Regions from separate parts of the Methylocystis sp. sgz306128 genome, predicted to be linked through region 2. Evidence: riboswitches for the same ligand, from Rfam matches in the RefSeq annotation. Region 2 holds a riboswitch; the other holds the start of a gene.
The links. Region 2 has a riboswitch for cobalamin ahead of AC0N03_RS00505 (DUF1636 family protein). Riboswitches for the same ligand answer to the same signal wherever they lie in the genome.
Positions count from the first base shown of each region.

Region 1: it holds a riboswitch for cobalamin, as region 2 does, so the genes downstream of both, AC0N03_RS15075 (HoxN/HupN/NixA family nickel/cobalt transporter) here and AC0N03_RS00505 (DUF1636 family protein) in region 2, are expected to answer to the same signal.

Region 1 is NZ_JBVYWO010000013.1:18,056-22,909, forward strand. It holds gene AC0N03_RS15065 (NCS1 family nucleobase:cation symporter-1) at 1-56, opposite strand, end outside; gene AC0N03_RS15070 (NRAMP family divalent metal transporter) at 243-1,487, opposite strand; cobalamin riboswitch at 1,656-1,845, shown strand; gene AC0N03_RS15075 (HoxN/HupN/NixA family nickel/cobalt transporter) at 1,887-2,945, shown strand; gene AC0N03_RS15080 (methylmalonyl-CoA mutase family protein) at 2,958-4,854, opposite strand, start outside.
Region 2 is NZ_JBVYWO010000001.1:110,343-115,196, forward strand. It holds gene cobN (cobaltochelatase subunit CobN) at 1-785, opposite strand, end outside; gene cobW (cobalamin biosynthesis protein CobW) at 789-1,814, opposite strand; gene AC0N03_RS00505 (DUF1636 family protein) at 1,905-2,279, opposite strand; cobalamin riboswitch at 2,364-2,558, opposite strand; gene cobO (cob(I)yrinic acid a,c-diamide adenosyltransferase) at 2,644-3,261, shown strand; gene AC0N03_RS00515 (cobyric acid synthase) at 3,276-4,709, shown strand; gene cbiB (adenosylcobinamide-phosphate synthase CbiB) at 4,723-4,854, opposite strand, start outside.

The sequences.
Region 1 (4,854 bases), on a different contig from region 2:
TCGGCCGGGGCCAGATCCTCATTATAGAGGGATGAAGATACTTTACTCAAATCCATGGCGTTCTCCCCACAATGCGCTTTATTAGTCTAAAGTCGGAGCGCTGCGGCCAATAGAGCACCCGTTTGGCCTTTGGTAAAGCGAGATGCCGCGTGCTTTTGCGGGAAATATCGGCGTTTTTCTCTGTTATCCGCGAAAGGATATTTCGTGAAAAATTGATATTTCCCTGTCCGGGTGTGCGGAGTTCAGGAGAGAAGGCCGGCCAGGCCCGAATAGACTCCGAGAAGGGTGGTTGCGGCAATGATGCCGCCGGCAATGATGGCATAGGGGCCGCGAAGGCGGTAAGGCTCCGGCAGACGGCGGGCCAGCAGATACAGAAAGCCCAGCACAACAGGCAGCAGCAGAGCATTCATAACCTGGACGCCAACGCTCAAAGTCACCAGATTGACGCCGGAGAGCACGATCAGCGCTCCGGCAATGAGCGTTGCCGTGTAGATGCCGTAAAACCAGGGCGCTTCGCGCGGTTCATGTTCAAGCGTATGGCGCACGCCCATGACCTCGCCGAGCGTGCGGGCGGCTGTCAGCGTGACGACAATGGTCGCGACCATCGCCGCTCCGGTCATGCCGAGGCCGAACAGCATCTTGCCGCCGAACTGGCCGAGATAGGGCGTCAGCGCATCGCTGATCTGGCCGACCGTATCCAGCGCCTGATCGCCGCCATTCTTGCCGAGCGTTGCAGCCGTGGCGAGCAGCACGGCCGCCATGATCAGCTGCGTGACCACTGCGCCAAAGATTGTATCGAGGCGCGCGGCACGCAGATCCGATACGGTCAGTTTCTTTTCTACGAGCGACGATTGCTGAAAAAAGATCATCCAGGGCATGATCACGGCGCCGATGTTGGCCGAAACCAGATAGAGATATTTGCCGTTGGCAAAGGGAATGCTTACCGCGTCCTGCGCCATTTCTCCAAGATTGGGCTGTGCCAGCCAGGCCACGAACAGAAACACCAGCTCGAAGGCGCCGATGCCGATGGCGATGCGCTCCACCGTCATGTAATGGTGGGTGTAGATCATGATCAGCAATGCGCCGACGACGAGAGTCATCGTTATGGGTGCCGGCACATTCAGCAGCGTGCCGACGCCCGAGAGGCCGGATAATTCACTCAGCAGCGCGCCAATGCAGGACAAAACCAGTGTTCCCACCGAAAACCACGCCCAGAACGGGCCGAAGTGCTGGCGGATGAGATCCGCATGGCCCTTGCCGGTGACAAGGCCGAGACGCACCGTGAGTTCCTGAATAATATAGAGGATCGGTATCAGAATGAATTGCAGGCCAAGCAGTTTGTAGCCCCATTGCGCGCCGCTCTGCGCCGCCGTGATGATGCTGCCGGCGTCGGTGTCGGCCAGCATGACGACGAGGCCCGGGCCGGCAACCAGAGCAAAACGCTGCCAGCCGGTGAGCCGGGCGGCGCGGGAAGAGAGAGAAATCATGCCATCCTGCAAATTGAAATATTCCACTTGGGCTTAAACCAGGAAATCTCCGCGGCAAAATGTTATTTTCCTGTCTGGAATTGTTATAATTTGCATGGATACTGCCGCGCGCGTGCGGCATGTGCGTGACGCTGCCTGAATATTGCAATTGACAGCCCGGTGCTGCTCACCCATTGTCGGCCCGATGGTGCCTTAACGGGCCTAACAGGGAAGCAGGTGAGGAATTTCCGAAACCTGCGCTGCCCCCGCAACTGTGAATGGGGAGCCGCGGCAACAGATCCACTGGCTGTTTCAGCCGGGAAGGACGCCAAGGCGCTGATCCATGAGCCAGGAGACCTGCCATCGGCAGCAGGGCGCTGACGCCCGCGCTGGATCGTAATCTTGCCATGCGAGGGTGTCATGGGTGGTTTCATTGCCCGCTTGCGGGATCAAAGCGGAACGGGATTGTTCCGTGATCTTGTCTGGGTTTATGCCGGGCTTATCGGCGCCAATATTTTTGTCTGGATATGGGCCTTCCTGGCGTTGCGCGGCCACCCGCTCTTGCTGGGATCGGCCCTGCTGGCCTATACGCTTGGCCTGCGTCATGCTGTCGATGCAGATCACATCGCTGCCATTGACAATGTCACGCGCAAGCTGATGCAGGCTGGAAAGCGGCCTCTGGGGGCGGGCTTTTTCTTCTCGCTCGGCCATTCAGCCGTTGTTGTGCTGATGTCGATCGCCGTGGCCTTTGCCGCATCCCGCATTTCCAGTGAATTTTCGTCGATGAAGTCGGTGGGCTCCGTGATCAGCACCAGCGCGTCGGCCTTGTTTCTGTTTGCGCTGGCTTTGGTTAATGTCGTGGTATTTCTGTCGGTTTACCGTACGTTTCAGGCCGTTAAACGCGGCGAGGACTTCGTCGAGGACGATCTTGACATCCTGCTGAACAATCGCGGTTTTCTGGCCCGGATTTTCCGGCCTGTATTCGGGCTTGTGAAGTCGAGCTGGCAGATGTTTCCGGTGGGTTTTTTGTTCGGGCTTGGTTTTGACACGGCCACCGAGGTGGCGCTGTTCGGCATGTCTGCCTCGCAGGCGGCCGATGGCCTGTCCATCTGGGCGATAATGGTCTTTCCGGCTTTGTTCACGGCCGGCATGTCGCTGCTCGATACAACCGACGGCGTGCTGATGATCGGCGCCTATGGCTGGGCCTTCAACAAGCCGGTGCGCAAGCTTTATTACAACATGACAATCACTGCAGTTTCGGTGCTCGTCGCGATGCTGATCGGCGGGATCGAGGCGTTGAACCTGATTGCGGAACGGCTGGAACTCAAAGGCCAGTTCTGGGACATGATCGGCGCGCTGAACGATAATTTCAATACGCTGGGCTATATGATCATCGGCGTATTCATTCTGAGCTGGGCGGTCTCCATGATGATTTATCGCCTCAAGCGTTATGACGAGCTTGACGGCAGGATTGCCTGAACTGCGGTTTTCTCATGGGTTCTGGTCGATGATCCGGATTATATCCATCATGATCCGGTTCATTTCGAAATCTTTCGGCGTATAGACGCCATCGACCCCTTCAGCCCTGAGCAGGTCTGCATCCTCTGCGGGGATTATGCCGCCCACCACGAGCCGGGTTGAAAGATTGGCGGCCTTCAAGCGGGCCAGAACGTCGCGCACCAGCGCCACATGCGAACCCGAGAGGATGGAGAGGCCGATGCAATGCGCCTGTTCCTGTCTGGCGCTTTCGACAATCTCTGCCGGCGTGAAGCGGATGCCCGCATAAGTGACATCCATGCCGATATCGCGGGCCCGCACCGCGATCTGCTCCGCGCCGTTTGAATGTCCGTCAAGCCCCGGCTTACCGACGATGAATTTGGGCCGCCGTCCCAGTTTCAGTGCGATGCGCTCCACTTCGGCGCGCAGCGGATCAAGTCCGTGATCGCCCTGCCGCGCCGCGCCGCTGACGCCGGTGGGCGCGCGATATTCGCCCCAGACCTCGCGCAGGGCCGCGCCCCATTCGCCCGTAGTGACACCCGCCTTGGCAGCGGCGATGGATGCGGGCATGATGTTGCGCCCCTCGCGCGCCGCAGCGTGAAGCTCTTTCAGCGCGGCGCTCACGGCTTTTGCATCGCGCGCGGCGCGCCATGCCTCAAGATTGGCGATCTGCTCGGTTTCGACATGCGGCGGCACCACCATGATCTTGTCTGTGCCCGTGGTGAGCGGCGAGTCTTCGCCTTCCGTGAATTTGTTGACGCCAACGACGATAGAATCGCCACGTTCGATGCGCTCCAGACGTTCCGTATTGGCCGCGACAAGCTCGGATTTCATATAGCCGGAATCAATTGCCGCCACCGCGCCGCCCATGGCCGCGATTTTTGCCAGTTCGGCGCGGGCCTGAGTTTTCAGTTCCTCGACCTTGGCGGCGATTTCCGCAGAGCCGTCAAAAATGTCGCCATATTCGAGCAGGTCGGTCTCATAGGCCATGATCTGCTGCATGCGCAGCGACCATTGCTGGTCAAAGGGGCGCGGCAGGCCGAGGGCCTCGTTCCATGCGGGAAGCTGCACCGCTCTTGCGCGGGCGTTTTTCGAAAGCACCACGGCCAGCATCTCGATCAGGATGCGATAGACGTTGTTTTCCGGCTGGCTTTCGGTCAGGCCCAGCGAATTGACCTGCACGCCGTAGCGGAAGCGGCGGAATTTTTCATCTGTGACGCCATAGCGATTCAGGGTGATTTCGTCCCAGAGTTCGGCGAAGGCCCGCATTTTGCACAATTCAGTAATGAAGCGCATGCCCGCATTGACGAAAAAGGAGATGCGCCCGACGATCTCGCCAAAATCCGCTGCCGAAAATGAGCCGGAGGCTTTCACTTCGTCCAGTATGGCAATGGCCGTGGCCAGCGCGAAAGAGAGTTCCTGTTTTGGTGTCGCGCCTGCTTCCTGCAGATGGTAGGAACAGACATTCATCGGGTTCCATTTCGGCAGTTCCGAAGTGGTGAAGAGAATGACATCGCGCGTCAGGCGCAACGAGGGCTCCGGCGCGAAGACATACGTGCCGCGCGAGAGATATTCCTTGATGATATCGTTCTGCGTGGTGCCCTGCAGCGCGGCGCGTGGCGCGCCCTGCTCATCCGCAACGGCAATATAGAGCGCCAGCAGCCAGGGCGCGGTGGCGTTGATGGTCATGGATGTGTTCATCTGGCTGAGCGGAATGCCCTCGAACAGCTTGCGCATGTCGCCGAGGTGCGAAATGGGCACGCCGACCTTGCCGACCTCGCCGCGCGCCAGCACGTGATCCGAGTCATAGCCCGTCTGCGTCGGCAGATCGAAGGCGATGGACAGGCCGGTCTGGCCCTTGGCCAGATTGCCGCGATAGAGTTTGTTCGAC
Region 2 (4,854 bases):
ACCGTCGAGCCGTCATTCTGCCGGGCAGAGAAGGCGGTGGTGTTGAAAATCACATCCGGCGCGAAGCGTGCCATATGCGTGGCCAGCGGCTCGCTTGCCGATGGATCCTTCAGGCTGGTGACAAAGCTGGCGCTGACGGAGAAACCCTTGGCGTGCAGACTGGAGCCAAGCGCGCGGATCGGGGCAAGATCGCCCGAAAGCAGCAAGGAGCGGTAGAACACCAGCAGAGCCCTTGGCCCGTCCGCATGATTGAAGCAGGCCGGCGTATAGAGATCGAAAGCAGCCAATTTCCGGGGTGGGCGTGCCGCGGCGCCGGCCATGACATCGAGACAGGCCGCCATATTCTCCGGCCCGCCTTCCTGAAAATAAGCCCAGAGGGCGCGAAGCTGGTCTCTGGGCAGGGTCGAAGCCGCGTCGAGGCGCGCATCCTCCTGATAATCGCCGGGGACGAAGGCGAGGCTGATGCCGTTCGCCCGCGCCAGAGCTGCCAGCTCTTCGACGCCATAACGCCAGTAATCCATGCCGCCCAGCAGGCGCACCAGCACGAATCTGGCTTTGGCGATGATCTTTTCGGCATAAAGATCGACGGAATAGGGGTGCTTGAGCTGTGCGAGGCTGGCAAGGCGCAGGGCGGGCAGGCCCGAACCGGCCTCCCAGGCGCTGGCGAGGCTGGAGAGGTCGGCATCCGTGAAAGAGAGGAACACCAGCGGCGCAGGAGTCTGCTCCAGATCAACGGCCTCGGCCGTGTCGTTCAGGGAGCGGGACTCGGTGCGCAGCAGATGCATGGTTTACGCCAACGCCGCCGTGATGGCGTCCTTGTTCAGACCTTTCTCGCCGATCACCACAAGACGGCTCAGGCGTTGTTCGCCCGCGCTCCATGGCCGGTCGAAGCTCTGGCGAAAGCGTGTGCCGACGCCCTGCACCAGAAGGCGCATCGGCTTGCCGGCAACATCCATGAAGCCTTTCATGCGCAGCACGTCGTGCCGGGCGGCGACATCGGCGAGCTTGGCGATCAGTGCGTCCGGCTCATCGACAGGCCCAAGCTCGACGATGAACGTGTCGAAATCGTCGTGATCGTGGCCTTCCTCGGCATCATGATGCGAGGGCCGGTTGGCGAGGTCATCCTCGGCGGCGGCAGAGAGGCCGAGCAGCACATTCGGGTCGATCCGGCCCTCGTGCGTGGCGATGATTTTGACAGCGCGCGGCACTTCACGCTGGATATCGGCAAAAATGCTGGCGAGGTCGGCTTCATTGATCAGATCCGCCTTGTTGACGATGACAAGATCGGCGCAGAGCAGCTGATCCTCATAGACTTCCTCAAGCGGGTTGTCGTGATCGAGCGAGGCATCCTCGGCGCGCTGGCGGGCGAGGGCTTCGGGATCGTCGGCAAAACGCCCCTCCGCCACGGCGGCGCCGTCCACCACGGCAATGACGCCGTCGACTGTGAGGCGGGCGCGGATGCTCGGCCAGTCGAAGGCCTTGACGAGGGGCTTGGGCAGGGCGAGGCCCGAAGTTTCGATGATGATGTGTTCCGGCCTTGGCTCGCGCGCCATCAGGCCTTCAATGGCGGGGATGAAGTCATCCGCCACAGTGCAGCAGATGCAGCCATTGGCCAGTTCGACGATATTTTCCTCGGGGCAGGATTCTATGCCGCAGGAACGTAAAATGTCTCCATCGACGCCGACATCGCCGAATTCGTTGATCACAAGCGCCAGACGGCGGCCATTGGCATGTTCCAGCACATGGCGCACCAGCGTCGTTTTTCCGGCGCCAAGAAACCCGGTGATGATGGTGACAGGTATTTTGGCGAGCATGTGATTATCCTTTTGTGGTTTCCCTCATCCCAACCTTCTCCCATAGAGAGAAGGAGTGTTCGAGCTATGCGCTCTCCATCAGGGAGAGGGTCATGGTGAAGGCCTTTGCAGTGGCGGAACCCGCGCGACCACGCCTTTCTTGAGGGCGTCGGGGCGCTGCTTCCAGGGAATAAGGCCATCGGCTGCGGCGGCGTAAAGTCTGGCGCCGGCCAGAATTGTCTCGGCGGCTGTCTCGGCGGGCAGGTCGCCGTAAATATAGGTCCACTTGCCGGGCGCAGCGAAACTCACCGTGCAGGGACGCTTGCAGACGCTCAGGCATTCGACGGGGATGATCTGGAACCCCGCGCCATCGCTGGCGGCGAGGCTGGCATAAAGCCGCGCGCCTGCACGCTCCGCCTTCGGTTCAAGCGGCTCGTCTGCCGCGCGGCAGGTGGTGCAGACATAGATTTGCGTCGGCTCGGACACCGGTTTACCCCAGTTTGCGCGGGGTGCACCAAAGCGGTTGCCGATGCGGAAAACCGCATCGACGGGTTCAGGGCACCCCGCCCGAACCTTGACCGTGCCATGGCAGGTCTCCTGACTCTTGGATCGCCGCCCGCGCGCCCCTTCCCGAATCTGCATTCAGTGGTTTTGGCGCCGGGCTCCCCAATCACAGTTGCGGGGGCAGTTGTGGCTTGCGGGGCAAAACCCCGCCACATTCCCTTTTCACTCTCAACGCGAGAGACCATAGCGCCTAACTGTTAGGCGCGCCGACAGGGCCTGTCAATGTGCCGCGCTTGCCGGGGCGGGAAAGAGGTGCTTTTAATGCCTGCCAAATTGCGAGGACGCCATGACTATATCCGATTCCAGCGAGGAAGACCGCCACAAGGCCAAAATGGCCAAGCGAAAGGCCGTGCAGGACGCCGAAGTCGCCTCGAAAACCATTGCCGAGAAGGGGCTGCTCATCGTCCATACCGGCTCGGGCAAAGGCAAGTCCACGGCGGCTTTCGGCCTCATCCTGCGCGCGCTGGGCTATGAATGGAAGGTCGGCATCGTCCAGTTCATCAAGGGGGCGTGGGAGACGGGCGAGCGCAAGGCGCTGGAGCGTTTTCCCGATCTCGTGGAATGGTACACGATGGGCGAGGGCTTCACCTGGGAGACGCAGGACAAGGCGCGCGATATCGCCGCCGCCGTGCGGGCATGGGACAAGGTCAAAGACCTGATGGCCAGACCGGATATCCGCCTGCTCGTGCTCGACGAGCTCAATATCGCACTGCGCTATGATTATCTGCCGCTGCATGAGGTGGTGGAGGCGCTCAAGGCGCGGCGTCCCGATCTGCATATCGTCGTCACCGGCCGCAATGCCAAGCCTGAACTCATCGAGGCGGCGGATCTCGTCACCGAAATGACTCTGGTCAAGCATCATTTTTCCGGCGGCGTGAAGGCCCAGAAGGGTATCGAATTTTGAGCGCCAGAGCCTTGATGTTTCAGGGTACCGGCTCCGATGTCGGCAAGAGCCTGCTGGTCGCCGGCTTTTGCCGCGCGCTGACCCTGCGCGGGCACAGGGTGCTGCCGTTCAAGCCGCAGAATATGTCGAACAATGCCGCCGTAACCGCCGATGGCGGAGAGATCGGCCGGGCGCAGGCTTTGCAGGCGCGCGCCTGCGGTGCGCCCCTCAGCGTCCATATGAACCCGGTGCTGCTGAAACCGCAGAGCGATGTCGGGTCTCAGGTGATCGTGCAGGGGAAAATCTTCGGCAATGCGAAGGCGCGCGATTATCAGGCCCTCAAGCCGAAACTGATGTCCAGCGTGCTGGACAGTTTTGAACGCCTCAAGGCGCAGGCGGATTTTGTACTGGTTGAAGGTGCGGGCAGTGCGGCGGAGGTCAATCTGCGGGCCAATGACATCGCCAATATGGGCTTCGCCCGGGCCACCGATGTGCCTGTCGTGCTGATCGGCGATATCGACCGCGGCGGAGTGATCGCGCAGATCGTCGGCACCAGAGCGGTTATCGATGCGGCGGATGCCGATATGGTTAGAGGTTTCATCGTCAACCGTTTTCGCGGCGATCCCACATTGTTCTCGGCCGGCATGGACCTGATTTCAGAAAAAAGCGGCTGGCAGGCGCTGGGGCTGGTGCCGTATTTTACCGATGCCGCGCGACTGCCCGCCGAGGATGCGGTGGTGCTGGACAAGCGCCGCGGCAGTTCCGGCGGCGCGCTCAAAATCGCTGTGCCTGTCCTTGCCCATATTGCCAATTTCGATGATTTCGACCCGTTGCGGCTTGAACCGGGCGTCGATCTGGTGATGGTGGCGCGCGGGCAACCCTTGCCCGTTTGCGATCTTGTCATCCTGCCCGGCTCAAAGGCGACCATCGCCGATCTGAAATTCTTCCGGGCGCAGGGGTGGGACATCGATCTTGCCGCCCATGTGCGGCGCGGCGGCAAGGTTTTGGGTATTTGCGGCGGTTATCAGATGCTGGGCAGGGCAGTTCACGACCCGCAAGGCATGGAGGGCCCGCCGGAGAGCGTTGAAGGCCTCGGCCTGCTCGATGTGGAGACCACGCTTTCGGGTGACAAGAGCCTTATCGCCGTATCCGGAATTTCTGCCGATGGCGCGCCTTTTGCCGGATATGAGATGCATGTCGGGCGCACGTCCGGCCCCGATTGCGCGCGGCCGCTGCTCGATATCGCAGGGCGGGCGGATGGCGCCATTTCGGCCAATGGTCAGATCATGGCCTGTTATGTGCACGGCCTGTTTGCGCATGATTCGCAGCGGGCCGGCTGGCTGAACCGACTTGGCGGGCAGAGTTCGGGCATGAATTACGAGGCCGGGATCGAGGCCACGCTCGACGCGCTGGCGGCCCATCTGGAAAAGCACGTCGATATCGGTGCGCTGATCGGCTTGGCGCGGTAGGGCGCGCCTGCTCTCAGAGCGTCACGGCCAGTGCCGCGGCTGCGATCACCAGCGCCTGAATGAAGCAGGCGCGCCGGTAGAGCGTCAGGGCGCGGGCAATATCGCTGGCATTGGCCTCGCGCCGGCCATTGCCCATGAAGGCGTC